3 regions of the Cobetia sp. Dlab-2-AX genome follow, and region 2 is predicted to be linked to each of the others. Evidence: predicted binding sites of a transcription regulator. Region 2 holds the regulator's gene; each other region holds the start of a gene.
What was found. Region 2 encodes sigma-54, which starts transcription at its own class of promoters, with help from an activator protein. Its sites were predicted from a motif close to TGGCACNNNNNTTGCTNT; they were not measured.
Positions count from the first base shown of each region.

Region 1: the regulator sigma-54 is predicted to act here: its motif matches at 3,907-3,924, upstream of NH396_RS01985 (HAD-IIB family hydrolase).
Region 3: the regulator sigma-54 is predicted to act here: its motif matches at 3,393-3,410, upstream of speB (agmatinase).

Region 1 covers NZ_JAMXRV010000001.1:456,413-466,273, forward strand. Annotated here, with positions in the region: gene NH396_RS01975 (sugar phosphorylase) at 1-1,563, shown strand, start outside; gene NH396_RS01980 (glycosyl transferase) at 1,674-2,885, opposite strand; gene NH396_RS01985 (HAD-IIB family hydrolase) at 2,927-3,823, opposite strand; gene NH396_RS01990 (TRAP transporter large permease subunit) at 4,128-5,429, opposite strand; gene NH396_RS01995 (TRAP transporter small permease) at 5,429-6,073, opposite strand; gene NH396_RS02000 (TRAP transporter substrate-binding protein) at 6,240-7,322, opposite strand; gene NH396_RS02005 (FCD domain-containing protein) at 7,425-8,375, opposite strand; gene NH396_RS02010 (DUF6506 family protein) at 8,532-8,813, opposite strand; gene glyA (serine hydroxymethyltransferase) at 9,091-9,861, opposite strand, start outside.
Region 2 covers NZ_JAMXRV010000003.1:104,923-114,783, reverse strand. Annotated here, with positions in the region: gene lptA (lipopolysaccharide transport periplasmic protein LptA) at 1-572, shown strand, start outside; gene lptB (LPS export ABC transporter ATP-binding protein) at 576-1,316, shown strand; gene NH396_RS06145 (RNA polymerase factor sigma-54) at 1,550-2,998, shown strand; gene raiA (ribosome-associated translation inhibitor RaiA) at 3,659-3,967, shown strand; gene NH396_RS06135 (PTS sugar transporter subunit IIA) at 3,977-4,447, shown strand; gene rapZ (RNase adapter RapZ) at 4,585-5,526, shown strand; gene NH396_RS06125 (HPr family phosphocarrier protein) at 5,513-5,782, shown strand; gene mgtE (magnesium transporter) at 6,161-7,516, shown strand; gene pmbA (metalloprotease PmbA) at 7,625-8,995, opposite strand; gene yjgA (ribosome biogenesis factor YjgA) at 9,072-9,575, shown strand; gene tldD (metalloprotease TldD) at 9,664-9,861, opposite strand, start outside.
Region 3 covers NZ_JAMXRV010000012.1:81,347-91,207, reverse strand. Annotated here, with positions in the region: gene NH396_RS15925 (hypothetical protein) at 1-140, shown strand, start outside; gene NH396_RS15920 (DUF2399 domain-containing protein) at 137-1,033, shown strand; gene NH396_RS15915 (sigma 54-interacting transcriptional regulator) at 1,496-3,163, opposite strand; gene speB (agmatinase) at 3,538-4,488, shown strand; gene NH396_RS15905 (YjiH family protein) at 4,649-6,115, shown strand; gene NH396_RS15900 (5-guanidino-2-oxopentanoate decarboxylase) at 6,191-7,867, shown strand; gene NH396_RS15895 (cytosine permease) at 8,014-9,378, shown strand; gene NH396_RS15890 (carbon-nitrogen hydrolase family protein) at 9,375-9,861, shown strand, end outside.

The DNA.
Region 1 (9,861 bases), on a different contig from region 2:
GACTTCCTCGCCAGCCGACTGGACGACAGCCTGTCCGGTGTCCACGTGCTGCCCTTCTTTCCGTGGAGCAGCGATGACGGCTTCAGCGTCGTCCACTATCGCGAGGTCAATCCGGCCCTCGGCGACTGGCAGGACATCCGGCGCCTGAGTGAGCAGCGCGACCTGATGGCAGACCTGGTCATCAATCACTGCTCACGCGAGTCACTGTGGTTCGCCGACTATCTGGCCGGTGTGCAGCCCGGTCGCGACTACTTCATCGAGATGGACCCCGACACCGATGTCTCCGAGGTCGTGCGCCCGCGCCCGTCTGCCCTGCTCACGCCGGTGCATACCCGTCGTGGCCTGCGCCATCTTTGGGCAACCTTCTCGGATGACCAGATCGACCTGAACTTCGCCAATCCCGATGTGCTGCTCGAATTCATCGGCATCCTGCTTTATTACCTCGAGCAGGGCGCGGGCATCATCCGCCTCGATGCGGTGGCCTTCCTGTGGAAGCGCCAGGGCACTTCCTGCATCCACCTGCCGGAGACACATGCCGTGGTGCGCCTGCTGCGCGCCATCGTCGATCATCTGGCGCCGGGCAGCCTGTTGATCACCGAGACCAACGTGCCCCATGCCGAGAACATGTCCTACTTCGGGCTCGACCGTCTGTCACAGCACGACCTCGCCACCATCGAGGGCAGCGCCCAGGCCGATGAAGCGCACCTGATCTATCAGTTCACGCTGCCGCCGCTGACGCTGCACACCCTGACCTCCGGCGATGCCAGCGCCCTGACCCAGTGGGCCGCCAGCCTGCCGTCGTTGCCCTCCGGCTGCAGCTACTTCAACTTCACCGCCAGCCACGACGGCATCGGCGTTCGCGCCCTTGAGGGCCTGCTGCCCGACCACGAGCGCGACACCCTGGTGCGACTGGTGCATGACTTCGGCGGCTACGTCAGCATGCGCGCCAACCCGGGCCGCGCCGACACCCCCTATGAACTCAACATCAGCTACTTCGATGCGCTCAAGGGCACGCGGCGCGGCCAGGACCCGTGGCAGATAGAGCGTTTCATCGCCAGTCAGACCCTGATGCTGAGCCTGCAGGGCATCCCGGGGCTGTATATCCACTCGCTGACCGCGACCCCCAATCACCAGGAAGGCGTCGAACGCGATGGTCATCTGCGCGCCATCAACCGCCGCAAGTGGCAGCGTGATGAACTGGAAGCGCTGCTGGCAAGCCCCAACACCGCAACCCATGAGGTCTTCCACGCCCTCAAGCGCCGGATGGCACTGCGCCGCAACGAACCCTGCTTCCACCCGGATGCCGACCAGAATGTCTTCGATGTCGGCCCGGACTTCTTCGTCTTCGAGCGCGTCACCCATGAAGGGCGTCGCCTGCTGTTCGCCCTCAATGTCACCGATCAGCCGCGCGTGCTGCCGCTGCCGGCAAGCTGGCAAGGCGTCGCGCTGACCGACCACCTGTGCCACGACAAGGCCTACGACCCCACCATGGCTCGCCGTCCCTATCAAGCGGCCTGGCTGATGGAGCAAACCGTGCGCCCGCCGGCCATCGAGGTCGTCTGACGCCCTCTTTTTCCCCTCCTGCCAACGACAACGGGGCTGCCAGTGGCAGCCCCGTTGTCGTGGGTCTTGCTGTTTCCCCCCGCGAGCCTTGCTGTTTCCCGCCGCGAGCGTTACTGGTTGTCCAGCTCCACCGCTTCGTGCATGCGCTCGAGCAGGTCCGGCACGGCTGACTGCACCCGGTTCCAGCTCGGGATGAAGGGCTTGTCGCGCGGATTGTCGAGGAAGGCGCTGCCGGCATCCATGATGTTGGATGCGAACAGCTCCACCGCCGCTTCCTCGCTATGGCGGTCGACCGTCAGACCATTCATGACGGCATCGTTGTAGTAGGTCTCGATCAGGTCCAGCGCGATACGGTAGTAGGTGGCCTTGATGGTGCGGAAGGTCTCGCCGTGGATCTCGACGCCCAGCGTGGCCAGCTTGCGATACATGGCCTTGGCGATATCCAGGCTCATGCGGTTGAGCCCGCCCAGTGCGTCCTCCTCGGACAGCGGCTGGTGCTTGTGATCATAGGCATCGGCGATATCCACCTGACACAGACGCTTGGTGGAATAGTTGCGATGCACTTCCGAGAGCACACCGATCTCCAGCCCCCAGTCACTGGGAATGCGGATATCCGCCAGCACGTCGGTACGCATCGAGAACTCGCCGGACAGCGGGTAGCGATAGCTGTCGAGGTAATCCAGGTACGGCAGCGGGCCATAGACCTTCTTGAGCGCACGGATCAGCGGCGTGACCATCAGACGCGCCACGCGACCGTTCAGCTTGCCCTGGGCAATTCGCGAGTAGTAGCCCTTGCAGAACTCGTAGTTGAACTGCGGATGCGCCACCGGATAGATCAGCCGCGCCAGCAGGCCACGGTCATAGGTGACGATGTCACAGTCATGCAGTGCCACCGCTTCGGCGATGCCCGAGGACTGTACGTAACCGGAGCAGTACCAGACATTGCGCCCCTTGCCGGCCTCCATCGGCGCCAGACCATGCTCGGTCAGCTCCTCGTCCAGCGCACGCAGGCGCGGACCATCATTCCACAGGATGCGGTGATGCTGCGGCAGGTGCGAGAAGAACTCCTTGGCATGCTCGAACTGGTCACGGTCGGCGCGGTCCAGCCCGATCACGATCTCGCTGAGGTAGGGCACCTGGGCCAGCTCCTCGACGATATGCTTGAGGGCGGGGCCTTCCAGCTCGGAATACAGCGACGGCAGAATCAGGCTCATCGGCCGCTTGCGGGAGAAGCGCATCAGGTCCGCTTCGAGATCTTCCACCGGACGATCGGTCAGGTTATGGAAGTTGGTGATGATGCCATTCTGGTAAAAATCGCTCATGTCAGCTCCTTGTCATGCCGAAGACATGCATCAGGCAGGCGTCAGGCGCCCAGGCCTCTGGATGTCCATTCTTCCGGCTGGCCATTGGCCAGCCAGTGACGCAATCCCTCGACCCATCCCTGCGGTCCGGGGGAATTGGCGCGGAAACAGCGGCGCTCATCCGCCAATGTCGGGTAGTCGCCAAGCTCACGATCGCGCTGTGAGGTATCGCCGACGCCGGGGATCAGCACAGCGTTGTCGACGGCGGCCAGTAGCGGCAGGTCATTGGCGCCATCACCGAAGCCCAGCGTCCAGGGGCGCACCCGCTCGCAGAGCCGGTAGCGCGCGATCAGATAGCGCGCTGCCACGCCCTTGTCGCTGTCCCCGGTCACATGGTGGAAGCGCCCACCACGTGTCAGCTTGAGGCCATGACTGGCCAGACGCGCGCGAAAGTCCTCGAGACGCTCCGGCGCGTCACGCCACACCAGCGGCTCACTGGCATCACGCTGTCCCGCCAGGGCCGCGTCGCCCTCCTCCAGCCCCGTCAGCTCACTGATTCTCGCCACCGACATCGAGGCGAAGCCCTCGAAGGCGAATTCCGCGCTCAGCTCCTCCAGGGCCGCGAGAATCCTGTCGCGGGGCATCGCCACCGCGATACGACACAGGCCGTGGGCATCCGGGGCGCTGGCCGCTTCAAGCGGGTAGGCGCTCAGCCAATCGGCAGGCAGTGCCACCACGCCGCCGTTCTCGGCGATCCAGGGCTGACCCGCCAGCCCCAGTGAGTTCATCAGTGGCGTGAGTTCGGCTGCGGTCTTGGAGGTGTTGGGCACGATCCAGGCACCACGGGCGCGCAGACGGGTCAGCCAGCTGCGTGCCGGGCCCGGTGAGTAATCGTGGTGATCCAGCAGCGAGCCATCCAGATCGGTCAGCAACAACAGCGGTGCTTGAGTCTCTGACATGTGAACTCTCCTCGTGAAGTGCTGCAGCGTGTCGGGGGTCACCTCGGCAGGATCTCGTGGCACCGGACAGGCATTGCAAGAGCATTGCAGGGAATGTGCCAAGATGGTGCAGCCTCCATGTCAGCCTGCCCTCTCTCGCCATGACGATGTTTATGCACCCGCTCATTTGCACCATCAAAGAGCACAAAGCCTGCCTTGCATGATGTCACGCCTCATGGCGGCGCAAATTCAACGTCACCAACGACGACGCCCTCGCATCTGCGAGGGCGTCGAGTTCTGGGCAAGTGGACAACGTCTGTTGAGACTAGACCAGCCACAGCGACAGTTGCGGCCACAGCAGCAACATCGCCAGCACGCACAGCTGGATGGCGATGAACGGCAGCAGCGAGACGAAGATATCCTTGAGGCTGATGCCTTCCGGTGCCACGCCTTTCAGATAGAAAGCAGCAGGCCCGAAGGGTGGCGACAGGAAGGACACCTGCATGTTGACCGCGAACAGCACACCGAACCATACCGGGTCGTAGCCGAGCTGAACGATGATCGGCACGAAGATCGGCAGGGTCAGCATCGCGATGCCGATCCAGTCGAGGAACAGCCCCAACAGCAGCAGGATCGCCATCATCACCATGATGATCGCCAGCGGCGGGATATCCAGGCCGAGAATCATGCTCGACACGAAGCGGTTGCCGCCCATCAGGTTGTAGACCCCGACCAGCGCCGCCGCGCCGATGCCGATCCAGATGATCATGCCGCAGGTGTTCATGGTCTGGGACAGCGCACGCTGCATCAGGGTGATGGAGAACTCACCGCGCAGCATCACCGCCACCAGCACGCCGAAGCTGCCCATCGCCGCGGCTTCGGTCACCGAGGCCACGCCACCATAGATGGAGCCCAGCACCAGCCCCGCGATGACCGCCGGCACGCCGATGGCCTTGAGCAGCTCACGCTTGCTCTGGAAGCTGGCGCGGCGCTCCTCCTCGGGCATCACCGGCCCCAGCGAAGGGTTGCGCAGGCAGCGGATCAGCACGTAGATGATGTAGCTTGCCATCAGCACGATGGCCGGGGTGATCGCCGCGGTGAACAGGTCCGCGATCGACTGGTTGGCGATCAGGCCATAGATGATCAGCACGATGGAGGGCGGCATCATGGTGCCCAGCGAGCCGCCGGCACACACCACGCCGATGGCGATGTGCTTGTCATAGCCGAGCCTGAGCATCTGCGGCAGCGCCAGAATCCCCAGCAGCACGATCTCGCCGCCGATGATGCCGGACATCGCGGCGAGGAAGAACGCCACCACGATGGTCTGGATTGCCACGCCGCCGGGCAGGCGCCCTGCCATCACGCGCATGGCATTGAACAGGTCCCTGGCGATCCCCGAGCGATCCAGCAGCGAGGCCATCAGCACGAACATCGGCACCGCCACCAGCGAATACTCGGTGACGAAGCCATAGACACGACTGGTGACCAGCGGCAGCGCCATCGGACCAAACCAGCCAAAGGTGTAGGCCAGCGCGACCAGGCCGGTGACGAAGGCCAGCGGCAGGCCGGTGACCAGCAGCGCGAAGATGCCGCCGACCAGCAGCATCGTAGCCGTTGCGATATCCATCAGCGCGGCTCCTTGTGGTCAGCTGCGGCGCCGGGAGTGGCGTCGGAGGCATCATGAGACTCACTGCCGCCCTCGGGCGGACGGGGCGAGAAGAAGGTCTGATAGAGATGCCACAGCGCCTGCAGGGTCATCACCGCCAGCGCGAACAGGATCACGCCCTTGGTCAGCGCCGGAAACGGCGGATTCCACGAGGTGCCGGAACGCTCCAGCTGCCACTCGCCCAGCGGACTGTGCGAGGCACGCCAGAACATCACCCAGCCCGCATAGCTCATCGCCAGACAGAAGACGAACGTCATCACGTCATTGAAGCAGTCCAGCACGTAGCGAAAGCGCGTGCCGACCAGGTCGTAGAGCACACGCACGCGAATATGGCGATTGTTGGCCAGTGCCGCCGGGCCGCCCAGCGCGAAGCTGGTCGCGACCAGGAAGATCACCGTCTCGTGCACCCAGGAGGTCGGTGAATCGAGGCCGTAGCGCATTACCACCTCGAACACGCTGATCGCCATCGCCAGCAATACCAGCCACGCCGCGGCGCGCGTGCCCTTGCCCACCAGGCGGTCCAGCGGCGTGCGCGTGCCCAGGTTCGGGTCGTGGTCATCCGACGCCTCGGGTAGCCCCGGCGACGCCACATCATGTTCTGCCATATCGAATTCCTTGCTGACTCGCTGCCCCGAGGAGAATCGGCGCGCCCAGTGAGCACGCCGACCTTGATCTCCCGCGTCTTCATCGTTCTACGATCGTGTCGCCAAAAGCGTGGCTAGCTGTCTCTTGCCACGCGGCGGCTGGTGCCCATTCCGCGCGCCAGCGGGCTCACATCAGGTTGCGGTCGGTCAGGAAGCTGACCACGGACTCGTAGACCTTGCCGGTCAGCTCATTCTTCTCGGCCCACACCTTCCACTCCTGCTGCGCGATGCGACGGAACTTGGCGCGCTCCTCCGGCGCCATGTCGATCACCTCGATATCCGGATTGGCACGCGCCGCGCTCACCGCCTTGATGTCACGCGCCTTGAGGGTGAAGACCATGTCGTAGGCCATCGCGTCGGTAGCGGTCTCCATGATCGCCTTGAGATCCGCCGGCAGGCCGTCCCAGATGCCCTTGTTCATCGACACCGCCACCATCGGCAACGAGTGGAAGCCCGGGTAGGACGGGTACTTGGCGAAGCTGTGCAGGCCCTGGTCATCATTGGTGGCGAAGACGGTGTAATCCGCCGCGTCGATCACGCCCTTCTCCAGGCCGGTGTAGACCTCGGAGCCCGGCAGGTTGACGGGTGCCGCGCCGGCCTTTTGGAAGATGTTGTAGACCATGCCTTCCGGCGCACGCACCTTGAGGCCCTTGAGGTCATCGACGGTGCGCACCGGCTTCTTGGAGACGAAGGACTCAAGCCCGGTGGCGCCCGCGCCGATCAGATGCACGCCGTAGGGCTCGACCAGCTCGTTGTAGAGCTCCTCACCGCCGCCGTGCTGCATGTACTCGAGATATTCCAGCGGGTCACCCCAGGCACCCACCAGGTTGCCCAGCATGCCGAAGGCCGGATTCTGACCCGAGAAGTAGGACGGATCGGTCAGGTGGCCCTGCAGGATGCCGGCGCTGACGGCGTCCAGCGTCTGGTTGGCCTGCACCACGGCATTGACCGGCAGGATCTCGATGGCGATGCGGCCATCCGACATGGCCTTGATGCTGTCGGCCCAGGCCTTCTTGACCTCGAACTGCGGCTCCCCGGCCGTCTCGGAGGTCTGGAAGGTCCATTCGTATTCGGCCGCCCAGCTCGGTGTGGCGATCAGCGTGGCGGCCACGGCGCTGGACAGCGCCAGCGCCTTGAGCGTGACACGGGCGGGAGCGGCAGTAGTGCGCGGCGAGGTAGTGGTGAGCGACGAGATAGTGGAACGCGGCATGGTGAAACTCCTGGCTTGTTGTTATGACGTGTTATGACGTTCTGTGGTCAATGGAAGACGTGCAGGCACTTTCCGGCGTGGCGAAACGCCGTGAGGTGCCGTTCACTCGCTTGACAGCGGTGCAGACAGGCTGGGCAGCTGGCCGAAGCGACGCAGCAGCTCCAGCGGTTCCTGGGCGCGCCCGGCAGGATGGCTGCCTTCAGGGCCTGCAGGCATGGCCAGCCCGAGGTCCTGGCCGGTGCGGTCCAGCACATGCAGGGTCGCGGCGTGGGCGGCATCGGGCTGGCGCAGACGAATCGCTTCCATCACCGCGCGATGGCGGCCGAGGCTGTCACCCAGCTCCGAGGCATTGTGATTGGAGGTCGCCACCAGCAGGCTGATCGACGGCTTGAGCACATGGCCAAGCTGCGCCCAGATGACGTTGTGGGTCGCGGCGAAGATGGCGTCATGGAAGGCGATATCGGCGCGGTCGAACTCCTCCATGGCGCTGCCGCCATGCACCGCTGCGGCCATGCCGTCGTAGGCCTGCTCGATGGCGGACAGGTCCTGGGCGGTGGCCTCGGTGGCCGCCAGGGCGGCGACGAAGGGTTCGATGGAGATGCGGAAGGCGTAGATGTCCCGCGCCAGCTGCGGATGCGGCATCGCGTAGCGTGTCATCCAGCCGGTGACACGCGGATCGAGCAGATGCCACTCGCTGAGAGGATTGACGCGGGTACCCTGGCCGGTGGTGCGGGTGAGAATCCCGGCATTGACCAGGCTCTGGATCGCGGTGCGCACGGTGGCGCGGCTCTGGGCGTGCTGATCGCACAGGTCCAGCTCACGAGGAATCAGGCTGCCCGGCGGGTAGCGATTCTCGAAGATGGCCTGCGCCAGCCATTCGGCGACATCGACACGCGCGGTCGAGGTGTCGCCGGGTGAGGCAGACGTTCCAGAAGAGGCATTGGCGCGCGGGCTGCCGCCAGCGGCACTCGTGGTAGGCGTGGTCATGATCGAACGTTCCTTGATGGCGTGGCGCGTCATTTGTAGCTCGCGCACATCCTTCACGGGATGCATCGCGGCGCGCTCTTGTCCGTCAAGGAATAGCCCATGTCAGACATGCCAACAAGACACCCTAGACCAAGGGTGAGACCCGACTTTGGTCACACCTTTACGCAACTCCCTGTTGCAAAAGGGCTATTCAGGTACTGGCAATTTCCCCCTGTGCTGGCGTCAGGCCGTGAATCGCACGCGACCGATCGACACCGTACGCTCGGCACCGCTGTCCGCGACCACCGTTCTCAGCGCTGCCTCACCTGCCGCGCCGAAACTTGCCGACAGCTCGATCTGGCTGACGCCCTGGGCGACCAGCTCACTGACCAACCGCTCGGCGGCTCTCAGCGTCCCCAGCGTGGCGACGGAAATGCGGACCTCGCCGCTACCCTGACTGCTCAGTGAGGTATTGCCGCTATTCTCGACCAGGATCAGAAAGGCATGGTGCTGCATGACGGCCATGAAAGCCTCCTTGCACGAAGATGAGCAGAGTGTGTCCGGCATCGAGAATAGCGTAGCGCGCCCACTCCCGGGCACAGGCTGATATTTCTGAGCGCTGGTTGACCACTCTCCCACCCCGCTGCGCATCACACCACTCGGCCTCGGCTGGCCGTGGTGCGGGCACAAAAAAACGCCTGCCGCTTGCGCGACAGGCGTTTCTCGTCCGGTGCATGACAGCGCAACGCCACTGTCAGCACTGCTGCGATGAGGGCCAGCCGGGCTGGCACCTCGTCACGCCTCAGGCGTAGACCGGCAGACGTGCACAGACGGCGGAGACCTTGGCCTGCACCTCGGCTTCGGCAGCGGCGGAATCGCCAGCGACCATCGCATCGAGGATATCGCAGATCCAGCCGGCCAGTTCCAGACACTCCTGCTCCTGGAAGCCACGCGTGGTGACGGCCGGGGTACCGATACGCAGACCGGAAGTGACGAACGGCGACTGCGGGTCACCCGGTACGGCGTTCTTGTTGACGGTGATGTGGGCACGGCCCAGCGCAGCGTCAGCGTCCTTGCCGGTCAGGCCCTGCTTGACCAGAGACAGCAGGAACAGGTGGTCTTCGGTGCCGCCGGAGACGACTTCGAAGCCGCGCTCCAGGAACACGGACGCCATCGCCTTGGCGTTCTTGACCACTTGCTTCTGGTAAGCGGTGAAGGCCGGGTCCATCGCTTCCTTGAAGCAGACTGCCTTGGCCGCGATGACGTGCATCAGCGGGCCGCCCTGGCCACCCGGGAAGACAGCGGAGTTCAGCTTCTTCTCGATGTCGGCATCGCCTTCGGCGGACAGGATCAGGCCGCCACGCGGACCACGCAGGGTCTTGTGCGTGGTGGTGGTGACGACGTGGGCGTGGGGCAGCGGGCTCGGGTAGACGCCAGCGGCGACCAGACCGGCCACGTGGGCCATGTCGACCAGCAGGTAGGCACCCACTTCGTCGGCGATCTTGCGGAACTCGGCCCAGTCGATGATCTGGGAGTAGGCGGAGAAGCCGGCGATGATCATCTTCGGCTTGTG
Region 2 (9,861 bases):
CCACGACTCGCAAGCCCTTGACGGCCTGTCGCCAGACCCTCAACAGCGGTGTCATGGCGCTCTGCCTGGCACTGGGCATGTCTACCTTCGCCCCGGCCGCCATGGCGCTGGACAGCGATGCCAGCCAGCCGATCAACATCGCCGCGGATGCCCTGTCTCTCGATGACAAGGCCGGTACCGCCACCTATACCGGCCAGGTGGAGATGCGCCAGGGCAGCATGAAGCTCGATGCCAGCCGCGTCGATATCAGCCGCGCCGGCAGCGGCGAGATCTCGCTGGTCAAGGCCACCGGCAAGCGTGCCTACCTGGAACAGCAACCCGCACCCGACGAGAAGCTGGTCAAGGGCTGGGCCGACACCATCCGCTACCATGCGCTGGAGCGCCGCGTGGAGCTGGTCGGCAATGCGCGCCTCGAGAAAGGCGATGACACCTTCGAAGGCGGCTACGTGGAGTACTTCCTCGACAAGCGCCAGGTGAACGCCAACAACAGCAAGACGGCACAGCAGACCGAAGGCGGTCGCGTACACATGACTCTGACGCCGCGCGGCGCCAATGCCAGCAAGGAAAACTGAGTCATGACTGCTGCTACTCCGCGTACGTTGAGCGCTCGCCATCTGGCCAAGGCCTACAAGGGCCGCAAGGTGGTCAAGGACATCTCGCTTGAGATCCGTCAGGGTGACATCGTCGGCCTGCTGGGCCCCAACGGCGCCGGCAAGACGACCTCGTTCTACATGATCGTCGGGCTGGTGCGCGCCGATGCCGGCAACGTCTCCATCGACGACAAGGACCTCTCCGCTGCCGCCATGCATCAGCGTGCACGCGCCGGCATCGGCTATCTGCCTCAGGAGGCGTCGATCTTCCGCAAGCTGTCGGTAGCCGACAACATCATGGCGATTCTGGAGACCCGCAAGGACCTGGATCGCAATGGCCGCAAGGCACGCCTTGAAGAGTTGCTCGAGGAATTCAGCATCACGCATATCCGCGCCAGCGCCGGCATGAGCCTGTCCGGTGGCGAGCGTCGACGGGTCGAGATCGCCCGCGCTCTGGCCACCGAGCCGGACTTCGTGCTGCTCGATGAGCCCTTCGCCGGCGTCGATCCCATCTCGGTGGGCGAGATCAAGAGCATCGTGCGCCAACTGCGCGATCGTGGCATCGGCGTGCTGATCACCGACCACAACGTGCGCGAGACACTCGATATTTGTGACACCGCCTATATCGTCGGCGATGGCCAGATCATCGCCCACGGTGACGCGGACTCCATCCTGGCCAACCAGCAGGTGCGCGACGTCTACCTGGGCCACGAGTTCACGCTCTAGGGTCAGCGGCTGCGCTGAGCCCACCGGAGGCGAAAGCTTCAAAAGCCGCTGCGTGATTTTATCGCGTAGCGGCTTTTTCATGTCTGACATCAGACGCATGCATGACGTCCATACCACCTTGGTGGAAACATGGCATGCAAGTTGCTTGAATATTCACAGCAACCACTTGTCAGTGCCCCGAGTCACGGTATAGCGTAGTAAGCACGTTCCTTTGCCGTGAATTGACTGACTCCATGAAACCCACCCTGCAACTCCGCCTCGGCACCTCGCTGACCATGACGCCGCAGCTTCAGCAAGCGATCCAGCTGCTGCAGCTGTCGACGCTCGATCTGCGTCAGGAGATTCAGCAAGCCCTCGAGTCCAACCCGATGTTGGAGCTCGACGAGGACTACGAGTCGCTGGATGTCATCGAGACACAGGATACGAGCGAGATCTCCACTGCCGACTCCTCAAGCGAGATTCCCGAGGAATACCCCCTCGACAGTGACTGGTCGGACCTCTACCAGGACCACGCCGGTAGCCTGACCAGCTCCGGCAGTGGCAGCGGGAGCGAAGAAGGGCCGGACTTCGATCGCAATACCAGTGTCGAGAGCCTGCAGGACCACCTGCGCTGGCAGCTGGCGATGACCGACCTCGATGGCCGTGAACGCCAGATGGCGGAGAGCCTGATCGATGCCGTCGACGGTGCCGGTTACCTGAGCCTGTCACTCGATGAGCTGGTCGATGGTCTGCGCGGCCAGGGCCTGCCCGGTCTCAAGGCCTCCGAGCTCGAGCAGGTACTGCTGCGTCTGCAGCAGTTCGACCCGACCGGCGTCTTCGCCCGCGACCTGCGCGAGTGCCTGCTGCTGCAACTGGCGCTGCTGCCGGATGATCTGCCGCTGCTGGCGCAGGCGCGTCGCCTGGTACGTCAATTCCTCGAGGCACTGGGCAACGATGACCGCAAGCTGCTCAAGCGCCGACTGAGCCTTGACGATGACGAGCTGGACCACGTCATCCGCCTGGTGCGCGCGCTCGATCCGCGTCCGGCATCCGCCTGGGGCGAGCCCGCCAGCGATTACGTGATCCCTGATCTGCTGGTGCGTTATACCCGCCACGGCTGGCAGGTCGAGCTCAACCCGGAAGCGCTGCCCAAGCTGCGCATCCAGCCGGAATACGCCGCACTGATAAAGCGTGCCGACAAGTCCGCCGACAACACCTTCCTCAAGGACAACCTGCAGGAAGCGCGCTGGCTGATGAAGAGCCTGTCATCACGCAATGACACCCTGCTCAAGGTCGGCCGCGAGATCATGGCGCGCCAGATCGACTTCCTCGAGCAAGGCGAGGAAGGCATGAAGCCACTGATTCTGGCCAACATCGCCGAAGTGGTCGAGATGCACGAATCGACCATCTCGCGGGTCACGACCCAGAAATACATCCACACCCCGCGCGGCGTCTTCGAGCTCAAGTTCTTCTTCTCGAGCCAGGTCGGTGGCAGCGGCAGTGGCGACGCCCACTCAAGCACCGCCATTCGTGCCCGCATCCGCAAGCTGATTGCGGAAGAACCGGCTCGCAAGCCTCTCTCCGACTCACGCCTGGTCGATCTGCTCGCCAGCGATGGCATCGAGGTCGCACGCCGTACCGTGGCCAAGTATCGCGAAGCGATGGGCATCCCATCCTCCAGCGAGCGCAAGCGTCTGGCCTGAGGCATCACCTGCAGCTGCCATGCCCTGCTTTCACCTCCACAATGGCAGCCGCCGCCAACCTCAGACGCTGGTTTTCTCTCTCACCAGCCTCTGACATTACTGACACCGGCGCGCCTGTTGCGCGCCCTGTCATGCCGTCAACCACTCGTCAATGACCCATCATGGCCCATGACGGCGCGCAGGATGTTGGCAAAAATCCATCATTCCGGCAGCATCATTTACCGTCAATCGCATGTTTTTAAAGTCACTTTTGGCCGTATTGCACCGGGATGACACTCGGTGATCCTTCCGGCACGCTGCTTGCTCCACGCAACCCAGGCGCCTGAAAGGCGGCGTACATGCAGGGATTGGCGACGAAAACCCGCCTTCTTGCGCGCCTTTCATGCACCACCCTTCAAGCGTGACCTTGAAGTCCATTCCGCTACCCTTCATTGAGTTGAAGACAAGCACTGAGCCACGATGCAGCGCAGCGTTGATCTTTGCGCAAAGCTTGGGCATTGTCGGTACAGACGCTCACGACATCTGACGCCGCTGGCAAGGGCGCGAAAACATCGCCAGACGGCGGCCGTCAAGCCTGTTGCAGAGCGTCCGATCAGGGTTTGCTCGTAGTCAAAAAGGGTTACAATTGAATGGCAACCCGCTGGATAAAGGAGCGTGTCCATGCAAGTGAATATTACCGGGCATCATGTGGAACTTACCGATCCTCTCCGCGATTACGTCAACGAGAAGCTCGCCCGCCTCGAACGGCATTACGACAACATCACCAATGTTCAGGTGACACTGTCGATCGAGAAGGAGCGCCAGCAGGCTGCCTGCACCTTGCACGCAGCAGGCGCTGACCTCCACGCCCTGGCAGAAGACCCCAACATGTACGCTGCCATCGACGCGCTCGCCGACAAGCTGGATCGCCAGCTGGTCAAACACAAGGAAAAGTCCCAGGCTCGTGCTCAGGGCACCGGGACCCGTTGACCTTCAGCCATGACACTTGATCAGATCCTCCCCCCCGAGCGCACCCTTTACGGTGTCCCCGGGGGGAGCAAGAAGCGGGTGCTTGAATTCTTCAGCACCTTCATCGCACAGAACATTCCCAGCCTGGATAGCCAGGAAGTCTTCTCGCGCCTGATCGGGCGCGAGAGACTGGGATCGACCGGCATCGGCCACGGTGTGGCCGTGCCCCATGCACGTAGCCCGCATTGCAAGACGCCAATCGCTGCGTTTCTGAAGCTCGGTGAACCCATCGACTTCGATGCCATCGACGGAGAACCCATCGATCTGCTGTTCGTGCTGCTGGTGCCTGAGGAAGCGGATGAAACCCATCTGACGCTGCTCGGGCAGGTCGCGGAATTGCTCAATTCCCCGACCAATCGCTCGGCCCTGCGCCAGGCAGACAGCCAGCGTGCACTCTTTGAGGCATTGACCCAAGCCATCGCCGAATTACCGGCGCGCTGAATCACAGGCCCGGACATCGTCCGGGCTTTCGTCTTGCTGGCCTCCCATCGGCCGACGTACAGCGCACTGATAGCGGGCAGCCTTCTGCCCCACCCCTGCATTCTTTCGACGTTGACCTCGCCCTTGGAGAGCACTTCATGAAGATCGTGATCATCAGCGGCCGCTCCGGCTCCGGGAAATCCATCGCTCTCCAGGCGCTGGAAGACATTGGCTACTATGCCATCGACAATCTGCCCGGCATGCTGCTGGCGCCACTGGTCGACCAGCTCGAACAGGACAGTCCGGCACGCCGACGTATCGCGGTCTCCATCGATGCCCGCAACCTGCCGGAAGCCTTGACCCGCTTCCCCGAATTGCTCGACAACGTCCGCCAGAGCGGCATGGACGTGCAGGTCGTCTACCTGACCACCGATTCGCGCGTGCTGCTGGAACGCTACTCGGCGACCCGTCGTCGTCACCCTCTGACGCGCGACAACGACCACACCCTGGCCGAGGCCATCGAGATCGAGCAGAAGACGCTCGCTCCCATTCGCCAGAAGGCCGATCTGGTCATCGACTCGACCAACCTGAGCGTGCACGATCTGCGCTCCCGGATCACCGAGCAGGTCGCCCAGCACAGCTCTCGCCACCTGACGCTGACCTTTGAATCCTTCGGCTTCAAGCATGGCGTGCCGACCGACGCCGACATGGTGTTCGATGTCCGCTGCCTGCCCAACCCGTACTGGGACATCAACCTGCGCGGCGATACCGGTCGCGATGACAGCGTGGCCGAATTCCTGCGGCGCTACCCCACCGTCCAGGCGATGCATGACGATATCGCCGGCTGGCTGGAACGCTGGCTGCCCGCCTATCAGGACAGCAATCGCAGCTACCTGACGGTGTCCGTGGGCTGCACCGGCGGCCAACATCGCAGCGTCTACCTGTGCGAGCAGCTGGCGAGCTACTTCGCCGAGCGCCTGCCGGAGGTGCGTCTACGCCATCGTGAACTGGGTATTCATACCGCACTGAGTCATGTCGATACCACAGGCGAAAGCGACTCAGACACCAGCACCGAGGAGAGTCGCGATGGCCTCTCGTGAGCTGACGCTGACCAACCGTCGCGGGCTGCACGCCCGCGCAGCCACCAAGCTGGTCAATTGCTGTGCGCCCTATTGCGCGACGGTGATGGTCAGCCATGGCGAGCGACGCGCCAATGCAGCCAATGTCATGGCGTTGCTGATGCTTGCCGCACCCTGCGGCACCAAGCTGTTGATCGATGTCGAGGGCGAACAGGCCGATGAGGCGATGCTGGCCATCGAGGCGCTGTTCGAGGCGCGTTTCGAGGAAGACGAATAACCGCCACTGACAGCGCTGTACATTTGCGCTATGCGCTCAGCCTTCCTTCCTCAGCCAGCTCGCTTCTTGGTCAACTATCTTTTCGGCCCGCTCGCTTATCGGCCAGCTCCCCCCCTCTGGCAGCCCCCCCTGGCGACACCATCAACGGCTCGCGTGGGATGCCTGGCACCTGATCTTGCACCTATCCTTTCACCTACCCTCCCCCCTTTCCCTGCACCTATCCTTGCGCTTGACAGCCATGCAACGCTGCTTTTGCGCCAGTGGCCGGAACGCGGATTGTCCTTTCGATAAGAAACGCTGTTCTCTTTTGTCGACGCGCCCCCCTGAGCCAATGGTAGAATCAGCACTGTCCTTCATGTCGACAGGGGAAGCCGACAGATGAGCAAGACGTCTCGAAAACTCAAGCCAAGACTTGATCGCCTGTCACAGGCGCTGGAAAGCGGCGAGCTGGAACAGGCAAGACGCATGCTCAATCGCGGCCTCGCGCCGGTGGACGTGGCCCACCTGCTCGAATCCTCGCCCCCCAAGGAGCGTAATCTGCTCTGGGAGCTGGTCGATGCCGAGCTACAGGGCGATGTCCTTCAATACCTTGGCGAAGACATCCAGACCGACTTCCTCAAGGACATGGACGCCGTCGACGTTCTCGCCGCTACCGAGAACCTGGAACCGGATGATGTCGCCGACATCCTGCAGCGCCTGCCGAATACGGTGATTCTCGAAGTCCTCGACTCCATGGAGGCGCAGGAGCGTCTGCGCGTCGAAACGGTACTGTCCTTCCCGGAGGATACCGCCGGCGGCCTGATGAACACGGACACCATCACCATTCGTCCGGACATCACCCTGGACGTGGTGCTGCGCTACATTCGCCGCCACGAGCGCCTGCCCGACTCCACCGATACCCTGCTGGTCGTCTCACGACGCGATGAATTCATCGGTGCGCTGCCCATCAACCGCCTGCTGGTCTCGGACCCCGGCGTCACGGTGCGCGAAGTGATGGACACCGACAGCGTGGTGATCCCGGCCCTGATGCCGGAGAACGAAGTCGCTTCGCTATTCGAGAAGCACGATCTGATCTCGGCGCCCGTGGTCGGCGGCGATGGCAACCTGCTGGGTCGCATCACCATCGATGACGTGGTCGATGTCATCCGTGGCGACGCCGAGCACCAGGTGATGTCGATGGCGGGGATGGATGAGGACGAAGACACCTTCTCTCCCGTGATACGGACCTCGTGGCGCCGCGCCGTCTGGCTCGGTATCAACCTGCTGACCGCCTTCATGGCCTCCGCCGTGATCGGCATGTTCGAAGGCACCATCCAGAAGATCACCGCGCTGGCCGTGCTGATGCCCATTGTCGCCAGCATGGGGGGCATCGCGGGCTCTCAGGCACTCACCGTCCTGATCCGTGGTATCGCGCTGGGGCACGTCAAGAGTGGCAATGTCAGCTGGCTACTCAAGCGCGAAGTCATCGTCGCGGGACTCAACGGCCTGTTATGGGCCGTGGTGGTGGCAGGCATCGCCATCGTATGGTTCGGGGATGTCCAGCTGGGGGCAATCATCGGCGCCGCGATCATGATCAACCTGTTGATCGCCGCCGTGACGGGCACACTGTTGCCGGTACTGCTCAAGAAGCTCAATATCGACCCTGCCCTTTCCGGCAGCGTGATATTGACCACCGTGACCGACGTGATCGGCTTCATGGCCTTCCTGGGGCTGGCGACCTGGCTCTATCTGTAATCCCCGACGGGTGCGGGTATTAGTGATTACCCCAGAAACAACACGGCCGCTCCCGAGGGAGCGGCCGTGTTGTTTGTCGCCTGTCGCACGAGACAGAAGCGTCAGCGATCAGCCTTCCAGCTCATCATCTTCTCCTTCGGACATGCCCGCGACGGTCATGCCATCGATCAGCCAGCTACCACTGTGGATGCTGCCACGCGTATCGACATCATCACCGACCGCCAGCAGATTGGCCGCCATGTCGCGTAGATTGCCGGCAATGGTGAATTCCTCGACCGCATGCTGGATCTCGCCGTTCTCGACCCAGAAACCGGAGGCGCCACGCGAGTAGTCACCAGTGACACCGTTGACGCCCTGGCCCATCAGCTCGGTCACCAGCACGCCGGTCCCCATCTGCTTGAGCATCTCATCGAGCGAGGTCAGCGGCGCGGTGATGCGCACGTTGCGCGCGCCGCCAGCGTTGCCGGTGGTCTGCATGTTCAAGCGACGGGCACTGTAGGCGCTCAGCATGTAACTCTGCACCTTGCCGTTGGCAAAGTAGACATTGTCACGCGTCGCGACGCCATCGTTGTCGAAGGCGGCGCTGGACATGCCACCGACTTCCCGCGGCTTCTCGCCCAGCGTGAACCAGTCGGGGAACAGCGGCTGGCCCAGGCTATCGCACAGGAAGCTGGACTCACGGTACAGCGAGCCGCCGGCGATGGCAGACAGGTAGTGACCGATCAGACCGGCCGACATTTGCGGGTCGAACATCACCGGCATGCGACCCGTCGCCACCTTGCGCGCATTCAGACGCGCCAGCGTGCGGCGAGCAGCTTCACGCCCCACCGACTCGGGGGAACGCAGGTCTGCCGGATTGCGCACGCTGGTGTAGTCATAGTCACGCTGCATGCCCTGTGCATCCTTGGCGATCAGCATGCATGACATCGAGTGACGACTGCCGCACTGGCTGGCCAGGAACCCATGGCTGTTGCCATAGACCTGCACGCCTTCGCCACTGGAGAAGCTGGCGCCTTCGGACTGCGCGATGCCTTCCACTTCCAGCCCGGCACGCTCACAGGCCAGTGCCAGGTCGGTCGCTTCATCGACGCTGATCGCCCAGGGATGATGCGCCTTGAGGTCAGGGAAGTCGGTGGCCATCAGTTCGGCCGGCGCCAGCCCGGCAAAGCTGTCTTCGCCGGTATAGTGCGCGATGGAGACCGCCTTCTCGACCGCGGCGCGGATCGAGTCGCTGCCGGCATCGGACGAGGTCGCACTGCCCTTGCGGTTGCCGAGATAGACCGTCACGCCGATGCCCTGATCGCGTGACAGCTCGACGGTTTCCACCTCACCGTCGCGCACCGAGATGCTGACGCCCTGATCGACGCTGGCGCCGACCTCACAGGCATCGGCGCCCAGGCTGCGGGCCAGCTCGAGCGCTTCGCTGACGCGACGCTCGAGCAGTTGTTGCTGAGCAACGGCATCAAAGGCCTGGCTCATGTTGTTCTCCTTCTGAGGAGACGGGGCGCTGGCAATGCTATACTGCCGCAAATTTCCCCGACTCGTTGGAATTGGCATGCGTAAAGAAAGATCTGAGGAGCTCGTCGAGCGTCCCAGCAAATCCCAGATGAAGCGTGAAATGATCGAACTTCAGGCACTGGGCAAGAAGATCATCGACATGCCGGCCGGGCAGCGCGCCAAGTTTCCGCTCTCCGATGACATGCTGGCCGCCATCGATGAATGCGGTCGCATTCGCAGTCACGAGGGCCTGCGTCGTCACATGCAGTACGTCGGCAAGCTGATGCGCAAGGAAGACCTCGAGGCCATCAATGCCGTCTTCCAGAACATGGAACAGCAGAGCATCCGTCGTGATGCCTCCTTCCAGCGCCTGGAGCGCTGGCGTGACCGCCTGATCGAGGATGACGAAGCCTTCGTGATCTTCGTCGAGGACCACCCCGAGGTGGACCGCCAGGCACTGCGTCAGCTGATCCGCAACTCACGTGCCGAACGTGATGCCGGCAAGCAGCCCAACAGCGCCAAGAAGCTCTTCAAGCTGCTGCGTGCCGAACTCGATCTCTGATTCTGGCATTTCCCGCTTCATCGACGCCGCTGCGGCCCTGCCACGGCGGCGTCGTCATGTCTGCTCCCTGTCGTTCAGCCTCATCGGCTCACGACTGGGTGCCTCCCACCGTCAATTCGTCGAGCTTCAGGGTCGGCTGGCCGACGCCGACCGGCACGGACTGGCCGTCCTTGCCACACACGCCGACCCCGGTATCCAGCTCGAGATCGTTGCCGATCATCGAGACGCGCCCCATGGATTCCGGGCCATTGCCGATCAGGGTCGCACCCTTGACCGGCGTGGTCAC
Region 3 (9,861 bases), on a different contig from region 2:
GGGAGAGTTACAACATGCGGCTGGAGAACGGTGAGGACGTAGTGCCGGTCGAGCTGACCGAGCGGCAAATGGGTACTTATGATGGCACCCGCTTAGTGGAGGACATCGTTTTTTCTCTGGAAAGGCATCACGCGGCATGAGGGACACGATCAAGGCACTCCAGCGCGTCCTTCGTCAGCCCACCGACCAGGTGCGACTGGGCCAGGTGTGGCGACACATTCATGAAGAGCATGGCATTGGCACCCCTCAAGGAAGGACGCTGCGGCTACTGGCCCACGACCTCGATCGTATCCGCCGTGTCTATGATCGACTCACCAATAACGCCGGCCTTCACCTCAACCTGGATCAGGATCGGGTGAGCCTGGCGGGTCACCTACCGGACGAGAAGATCTCCACGCACCAGGCCTTCTCTTCCCTCCAGCGTGTTGCGCACACCAAAGGTGAGGTGACCATCCGAGCCGGGGATACTGATCTCCCGCTTCCTTGCCCGCCCGGCGTTCTCCCCGCGGTACTCGGCGACATGCTCATCCTGCCGCCCGAGACCCAGCACGTGCTGGTTGTAGAAAATGGGGCAGTGATGGAGCGCTGGTGGCAGATCATGCCGCTGCTACCAGACGCACTGCGCCACAATACCCTCATTCTCTATCGGGGCCATGACCAAGGCGCCCGCGAGCTGAAAACATTGCTGGCTGATTGGGCCGACAGAATATCGTTGCACTTGTTTGTGGATTTCGACGCGGCGGGCCTTGAGATAGCCCAGGGGGTCTTTGCAGACGTTCCAGCGCGCCAGCAGCAAGTCGTCATCCCCGTCTTCCCCCTCGAGCTCAAGAATTACCGTAAAGAGGGCGAGTATTTCAAGCAGCTTGAACAACTGGCCCGTTTGGAGCGCCAGCAAGGCTTGAGTGCCGAGCTGCGCCAGGCAGTGCAGTTGATGAGGCAGGAACGACTCGCCTTGTCACAAGAAGCGATGCTGGCGCATGGAGCACCAGTGACCAGCATCGCCTATCGTGCTGGCAACCACCATCCTACCTGACCATGAGGTTTGTTTGTGCGACACTACAATCACACTCCCCGAATGGGTAACCACCCTAGAGCAGTTGCTGAGCATCGCAAGGCACGATACCAAGCAGTAGCGCCATGTGACCAATTTTCTGCTCGCGTGGTGGAACGCCGAGGAATGCGGCGGCTTCGATTTCACTGATCTCTGGAGCGTCGATGATCCGGTGGCAGAGGACATGTGTGCATCACCCGAGCTATCGCCGAACTCCACCGGTACCCTAACACACTGGGATACGCCACGAACTTTGAAACGCTGGTGAAGCTCTGGCGTCTGCAGATGCTCCAGTCACCCACTGCATCAATCTAGCTCCATTATTAATCCACCATCTGCGAAGCACACCCCAGATGGCGATCCACATCGAGGTCGGCCGAATGACCGGAGCTGTTTACTCAAGATGCAATCAATCAGGCGGAACCCGATATTTATCCCATAACATTATTTACTCAATAAATAGACCTTGTGTTTTTTTAATAATCTTACTATTGACGGCTGGCTAATTCCTGCCCTCTTGGCTATAGCGTAGGTACTGGGCAATTCGGCAGCCATCTCGCGTAGCCATTGCGCTTCGATACGTGCCAGGCCTTCCTTGAGGGTTTCGTTGGGGCCGAGTTTTGGTATTGGTATGGCTACCGCCCCCTCAGCGGCAGGCTCTGAGAGGGAATTGGGACTATGAGAGTTATCGGCAGTGGTAAAACCATCAATAACGCCTATTCCATTAGATTTGTCATTACTGAAGCCAAATGAATTGCCTAGTCCATTAGCGTTATTCGTGGAACAAGTGTTGAGCAGTGTTTTTACTGAGTCGCTGTCAATGACATCACTGGGGGCGCTGAGCCAGGCGCGTTCCAGCCAGTTTTCCAGTTCGCGGATATTGCCGAGCCAATCCTGGCGGATGAGGATGGGCCATAACGAGGCGTCGAGGAGCTTACGGCGGCCATGACGTTGATTGAGGCGCGAGAGGTGTTGCTCGATGAGGGCGGGAATGTCTTCGCGGCGTTCACGCAGCGGCGGCAGGCTGACGGGAAGCACATTGATGCGGTAGTAGAGGTCGAGGCGGAATTGTCCCTGCTCCACGCGGGCGGCGAGGTCTTGATTGGTAGCGACGACCAGGCGGAAGTCGGCGCGGGTGGTGGTGGTGTCGCCCAGGCGGGTGATCATCCCGTCCTGAATCACCTTGAGCAGCTTGGTCTGGGTAGCCAGCGGCAGCTCACCGATCTCATCGAGGAACAGGGTGCCGCCTTCGGCCTGCTCCATCAGGCCTGCCTTGCCACGGCTGCCCGCGCCGGTGAAGGCACCGGCCTGATAGCCGAACATCTCGGACTCGAACAGGCTCTCGGGGATGGCGCCGCAGTTCACCTCGATGAAGGGGCCGTCGGCGCGTTGGCTCCAGCGATGCAGTTGATGGGCGAAGGCCGTCTTGCCGACCCCGGATTCGCCCAGCATCAATACCGTGGCGTTGGTGGGCGCGACCCGCTTGAGCAGCAGCGCTATCTCGCGCATCACCGGGCTTCTGACCTGCAGCTCGCCCAGCTCCAGCGCGGCGTCTTCGCACTCGGCCTGCTCTCGCGCTAATTGTTCAGCCTGGCTCTTTGCATGTTGCTCCGTGGCTTGTTGGCCTGATTGGTCTGATTGCCCTGCCCCAGCCGTTGCCCGATCGCTTTCTGCCTGGCTGACGCCGCCCAGCTCGCCGCCGCGTGAATTGCGGCGCAGGTGATCACTGAAGCGCTGCTGGAGCACCGCGTATTCCTGCTGCAACAGCTGGATATCGGTGAGATCCATCGAGCGGCTGACCACGCACTCGAGCTTGCCCGCGACGAACACCGGATGCGCCTGCGCCACCACCCGCCGCCCGGTGGCGGTGAGCTGCATCATCTGCAGCGTGCGCCCCGTGCGCAGCACCTCCAGGCTGATAGAGGGCTTGAGCACCCCGCTGGCTTCCAGGTCATGCACGTTGGCGGCACACAGCTCCTCGCGTGTCATGCCATAGACCGCCGCGGCGCCGGGGCTGACATCCATCACCTGGCCATCCGCATTGACCACGAAGTAGTGATCGTGAGCGGTGTCGATGATGGTCTTGAGAATCTGACGGTCGAGCTCTGACATGGCGGGCACCTCATGGTCGAGCCTGTGAATCGGGCGGGGCTTTTTATCAAGTCTTTCCAGCAGGTCTTTCTCGCACTGCGCTGAAGACACTCTCGATGATGCCTGAATGTGATCCACAAATGAATCACCGATCCATTTGTGAATCATCAATGGCGCACGAGTGATCCATAAATGAATCACTCGGCGACCACTTTCAATTAAAACCCAACAAAATCAATCGACTAAAAATTGGCATGGTTACTGCAACGCTGGGGTATGCGCCAAGGAAGATCGCCGGCTTTCATACAACTATCCGGCAGGCGGTCAGGCGAACAATCACAATACCCCGCTCGCCGTCACGCTAGCGCGAGCGACTCAAGACCCTGGAGAGACAGATGAGCGAGTTCAATCAGCCGCTGGGCGGCAACGACATGCCACGTTTCGGCGGCCCGGCCACCATGATGCGTCTGCCGGCTCAGGAAACCGCGGAAGGCCTGGACGCCGCCTTCATCGGCATTCCGCTGGACATCGGTACCTCCAACCGTCCGGGCGCACGTCTTGGCCCGCGCCAGATCCGTGATGAATCGCGCATGCTGCGCCCCTACAACATGGCCACCCGCGCCGCGCCCTTCGATAGCCTGCAGGTGGCGGACATCGGCGATGTGCCGATCAACACCTTCCATCTGCCCAAGAGCATGAACATCATCGAGCAGTTCTACGATGAGGTGCTGCGCCACGACTGCGTACCGCTGACGCTGGGCGGCGATCACACCGTCACCCTGCCGGTGCTGCGTGCCATCGCCAAGAAGCACGGCCCGGTCGGCCTGATCCATATCGATGCCCACGCCGACGTGAATGACCACATGTTCGGCGAGCCCATCGCCCACGGCACACCGATCCGTCGTGCCCAAGAAGAAGGCCTGCTCGACAGCAACCGCGTGGTGCAGATCGGCCTGCGTGGTACCGGCTACTCCGCCGATGACTTCGACTGGTGTCGTCAGCAGGGCTTCCGTGTGGAAACCGCCGAGATGTGCTGGTTCAAGTCCCTCGCGCCGCTGATGGCCGAAGTGCGTGACATGATGGGCGACCGCCCGGTGTACATCACCTTCGACATCGATGGCCTGGACCCCTCCGTCGCCCCCGGTACCGGCACCGTGGAAGCCGGCGGCCTGACCATGCCCCAGGGCATGGAAATCGTGCGCGGCACGCGTGGCCTCAATATCGTCGGCGGCGACCTGATGGAAGTCTCCCCGCCCTATGACCCCAGCGGCAACACCGCGCTGATGGGCGCGACCCTGCTCTACGAGATGCTCTGCGTACTGCCGGGCGTGCAACAGCGCGACTGATCCACGAACGACCCACGAATGACCCGCTGTCCTGCTGTACCCGCGCCGGGGGCCCGTCCCGCCCTCGGCGCACACAGAATCACCCGACACGATACGGCATGATGCATCACACGATGCACGGCTATAGCCTGACCATTACAACAAGATCTAGGTGACCCGAATGACAACCAGCATCGACCCGACGGCGGATCACACGCCGTCCCGCTCCAGCTCAAGCGCCGATTCACCTTCAGACAAGGTGCACAAGGGTAAGAAGGCTCAGAAAGACCTCATCGCCACCCGCCCCGTGCCGCTCACGGCCAGGGGGCTGATGAAATTCCTGGTACCGTCACTGCTCGGCGTCAGCTTCTTCCTGGTGCCGTTCAGTGTCGGCGACACCATCAATATCGGCATGGGCCTGATGGCCGATTGGCTCAAGGCCACGCTCGGCAGCGCCTTGCCCGCCATCGCCGTCGCGGTGCTGTGTCTGTCGGTGATCCTCACCGCCTTCGTCAAGCTCGCCAAGCCGAACTGGGCGCGCCACGGCGCAGCGCATGAGCTGTTCGATGTCGCCCCAGTGTGGTTTGCCATGCGCGCCCTCGGCGCCATCTTCGCGTTGATGACCTACTTCCAGTGGGGCCCCACTCAAGTGACGGCGGCCTTCACCGGCGGCGTGATGCTCAATGATCTCGCGCCGGTGCTGCTGACCTTCTTCTTCTTCGCGGCCATTCTGCTGCCGCTGCTGGTCGACTTCGGCTTCATGGAATTCATCGGCAGCCTGGTGCGTCGCCCGTTCCGCACCATCTTCAACCTGCCCGGGCGCAGCGCCATCGATGCCACCGCCTCATGGATGGGGTCCGGCACCGTCGGCGTGCTGATCACCACCCAGCAGTACGAGCAGGGCTTCTACAGCAAGCGTGAAGCGGCAGTGATCGCCACCAACTTCTCGGTGGTCTCGATTGCCTTCGCGTTGCTGGTCACCAGCTTCATGAACATCAATCACCTGTTCGTGCCCTTCTATCTGATCGTCGTCATCGCGGGCCTGATCGCCGCCGTCATCGTGCCGCGCCTGCCGCCGCTGTCACGCAAGCGTGATGATTATCATGAGCCGGTCGGCTGTCAGATCAGTGAAGAGAACCAGAGCGACTGTGGCGTGCTGCGCTACTCACTGGGCATGGCCGTCGCACGCGCCGAGCATGCACCGGGCCCGCTCAAGCTGGTGAAATCGGCCTGCTTCAACGTGGCGGACATCTTCCTCGGTCTGCTGCCGGTGGTGATCGCCATCGGTACCGTGGCACTGATGCTGGCCGAGTTCACGCCAGTGTTCACCTGGCTCTCCTACCCGATGATTCCGCTGCTGGAACTGCTGCAGATTCCCCACGCGGCAGAGGCAGCCCCGGCGACGCTGGTCGGCTTTGCCGACATGTTCCTGCCGGCGGTGCTGGCCAAGGACATCGACAGCGAACTGACCCGCTTCGTGATCGCCTGCCTGTCACTGACCCAGTTGATCTACATGTCCGAGATCGGTGCCCTGCTGCTCAAGTCGAAGATTCCGCTCAAGATCTGGGAGCTGGTAGCCATCTTCGTGCTGCGCACGCTGATCACCCTGCCGATCATTGCCGGTATCGCGCATCTGTTCGTGTTCTGAGCCAAGCGGGCACTCAACGTGTTTCTCATCTCATACGGGAGTACCACGGTGCTCCCGTCACTGGAATAACCTGCCATGACCTGTGCTGAACTCCTCATCCGCCTGCTGCGTGACACCTACGACGTGGATACCGTCTTCGGTATTCCCGGCGTGCATACCGTCGAGCTCTACCGTGGCCTGGAGCCGGATGCCGCCCCCGCCGCGCGCAGCATTCGCCACGTCACCCCGCGCCATGAACAAGGCGCCGGATTCATGGCCGATGGCTATGCCCGCAGCACCGGCAAGCCCGGGGTGTGCTTCATCATCACCGGCCCGGGGATGACCAACATCACCACCGCGATGGGCCAGGCACTGGCCGACTCCATCCCGATGCTGGTGATCTCCAGCGTCAATCGCACCGACACCCTCGGCCGTGGCCAGGGGCGTCTGCACGAGCTGCCCAGCCAGCAGCATCTGGTGTCAGGCGTGGCGCGCTTCAGCCACACGCTGCTCGACCCGTCCGCGCTGCCGGAAGTGCTGGCCCGCGCCTTCGCGCTGTTCGAGGGCGCCCGCCCGGGCCCCGTGCATATCGAGATTCCCATTGACCTGTTCAATGCCGAGATCCCACCGCACGCCGGTCGCACCACGCATGATTTCACGCGTCCGCGCATCGGCCGCCTCGCGCCGGACCCGGCCCTGCTCGCTGAGGCCCTGAATATGCTGCAGGGCGCCGAGCGGCCGCTGGTGCTGCTGGGCGGTGGCTGTGTCGCTGCGCCTGAGGCGGCCCGCCAGCTGGTGGAGGCGCTCGATGCCCCCACCGTCACCACCATCAATGCCAAGGGTCTGCTGGGCAGCGCCCACCCGCTGGATCTCGGCGCCAACGCCGCACTGCCTGCGGTACGCGAACTGGCGCGCGACGCCGATGTGGTGCTGGCGATCGGTACCGAACTTGGCGAGACCGACTACGACGTGGTGTTCGATGATGGCTTCGTGATCGGTGGCCAGCTGATCCGCATCGATATCGACCCCGGACAGCTGGCGCGCAACCAGCAGGCGACACTCGCCATCGTCGCCGACGCCGGTCTGGCGCTGGAGACCCTTGCCGCGCGTGTTGCTGATGGCCTGGGCGAAACCTATGACAAGACGGCTGACGCAAAGGCAGGCAAGACACGCGGTGCGCAGATCACCGCCGCCACGCTTGACGCCCTCGCACTGCCGACTGACCCGGCCTTCGCGCCCTACGTGCCGCTGTTCGATACTCTCCAGCAAGTGCTGCCGGAGGCGATCTGGGTCGGCGATTCCTGCGCGACCGTCTACGCCGCCAATCATCTGCTCAGCCGGCCGGCGCCACGCCGTTACTTCAATGCCTCCACCGGCTACGGCACGCTCGGCTACGGCCTGCCCGCCGCGATGGGCGCGACCCTGGGTCGCCCGGACCTGCCGGTGATCGCGCTGGTCGGCGATGGCGGCATCATGTTCACGCTGTCCGAACTCGCCTGCGCGGTGGAAGAACAGCTGCCGGTGGTGATCGTGCTGTGGCACAACCAGGGCTATGAAGAGATTCGCCGCTTCATGGACAACGCTGGCGTCACGCGGCTGGGCGTCGACATCCAGGCCCCCGACTTCCAGCTGCTCGCTCAGGGCTTCGGCTGCGCCGCCGTGGCGATCGACTCCCCCAGTGAGCTGGCGACCGCGATCAGCGAGCGCGACGCAAGCGCCCCGCTGCTGGTGGAAATCGATGCGGCAGGATGGAATGCCAAAGTCTCTCACTGATAACGCCTGAGGCTGGCCTGGGACACATTTCAAGAGATCAGCCTCAACAAAAGCCTCCATTAGAAAGCGCTTACGCTCATGCGAGCCTGTACGACAGATAGTCACTCACCAGCGAGATCAACAAGAACAAACAAGAGGGCTCTGGTATGTCGATACTTGAAGGATTCATTGGAAAAGACACACTCAACCATCAACAACATAAAAGCATGGGCGCCATCGGTACCCTGGCATTGTGGCTAGGGGCCAATGTAGTCGTAACTACCATCCTGACAGGGATGCTACTGGTACCTGATCTGGCCTTCTCGACGGCTATCGGAAGCATCGTGGTGGGCTCCTTGATAGGTGCTATCCCCCTGTTACTGGTCGGGCTGATGGGCCAACGCACCGGCCTGCCGAGCATGGTGTTGACGAGGCGAGCCTACGGCGCCCTCGGAAGCAAGCTCATCTCGATTATCAATATGATGGTGCTGATCGCCTGGAGCTGGATTCAGGCGTTGCTGGCCGGCATGAGCCTGGACTATGCCATCAGTGAGGTGACGGGATATTCCAACCTGCCACTGATGACCATTCTGTGCGAGGTCATAGTCGTGATGATTGTTTTGCGCGGTCATCTTGGTATCGAGCGAGTAGAGCGCTGGGCCGCACTGGCAATGGGTGGTTTGGCCGCCTTGGTTATCTACCAGCTGAACAGCCACTACGATCTGACCACGCTGATCGACATTCCGCAGGAAGCACGCAATGGAGTCACCCTGGGGATTGCCTTCGATATCGTGATTGCCACGGCCTTCTCTTGGATCTCCACTTCTGCTGACTACAACCGTAACTGCAAGAGTGGTGCGATCGCGGTATGGGGCACCTATGCCGGTTACGTGCTGGCAGCATTGATTGCAATGGGCCTGGGAGCGGCTGTTTCTGGGCTCTCCGTTCTCAACGGTATGGAACAGACCTATGACCCGACTCGCCTCCTCTCCGGTTTCGGATTCGGGCTACCGGCAGCACTGGTCATCTTCTTCTCTGTCATGACAACCAACGTGATGGCGGTGTACAGCGCGACCCTGTCCTGCATGAACGTCGCTCCCAAGATGAGCTTCTGGAAGCCAGCACTGATCATAGGTGTCGTAACCGTATTCGGCGCATTGATTCCGGGCATTCTGGATCAATTCCAGAACTTCCTGCTCATCATCGGCGCACTGTTCATTCCAGCATTTGCGGTCATGATCGTGGACTACTACCTGGTGGGAACTCAGGGCTATGACGAGTCGCTTCTGGAAGGGACCGAGCAAGTGGGGCGCAAGACATCAGGAGTCGCGATCGGGGCCTATCTGATGGGAGCTGCACTTGCCGCTTACTGGACATTGTTCTCCCCGTTAGCCTTCGGTGCCTCCTTGCCAGTCTTCCTGATCACGGGGGGGCTCTACTGGCTGGGCACAATGGTACTGGCGCAAGACAGGGATGCCACCGCCAGCATGGATTCCAAGCCCTCCAGTATCAGTACGGACCGCGCGGCATGAGACTATTGATCGCACAGACAAATCCGATACGCGGCGATATCAAACACAATCTGGATACCCTAGACCGCCTGTGCGAGCAGGCGGTACTTGCCGGGGTGGATATCGTGGCACTTCCCGAACTCGCATTGACGGGCTACAACATCTTCGGGCAGCTCGAAGCGCTGGCTGACGACGGGCCTCTGCAGCACCAGGTGGCCGCACTGGCACACCGCCACGGCCTATTTATCCTGTTTGGCGTGGCGCAGCGGCAGGCTGACGGCTGCTTGAGAAATTCAGCGGTGCTGATCGGGGAAGATGGCAAGACACTGGCCAGCTATCACAAGCGCCACCTGTGGGATGAAGAGACACGCCACTTCACCCCGGGAGAGGCATTATGCGTCGTGGAGACACGTCTGGGCCGACTGGGACTGATGATCTGCTACGACAATGAATTCCCGGAGATGGCACGAGCACTGGCACAGTCGGGAGCCGAGGTAATCCTTT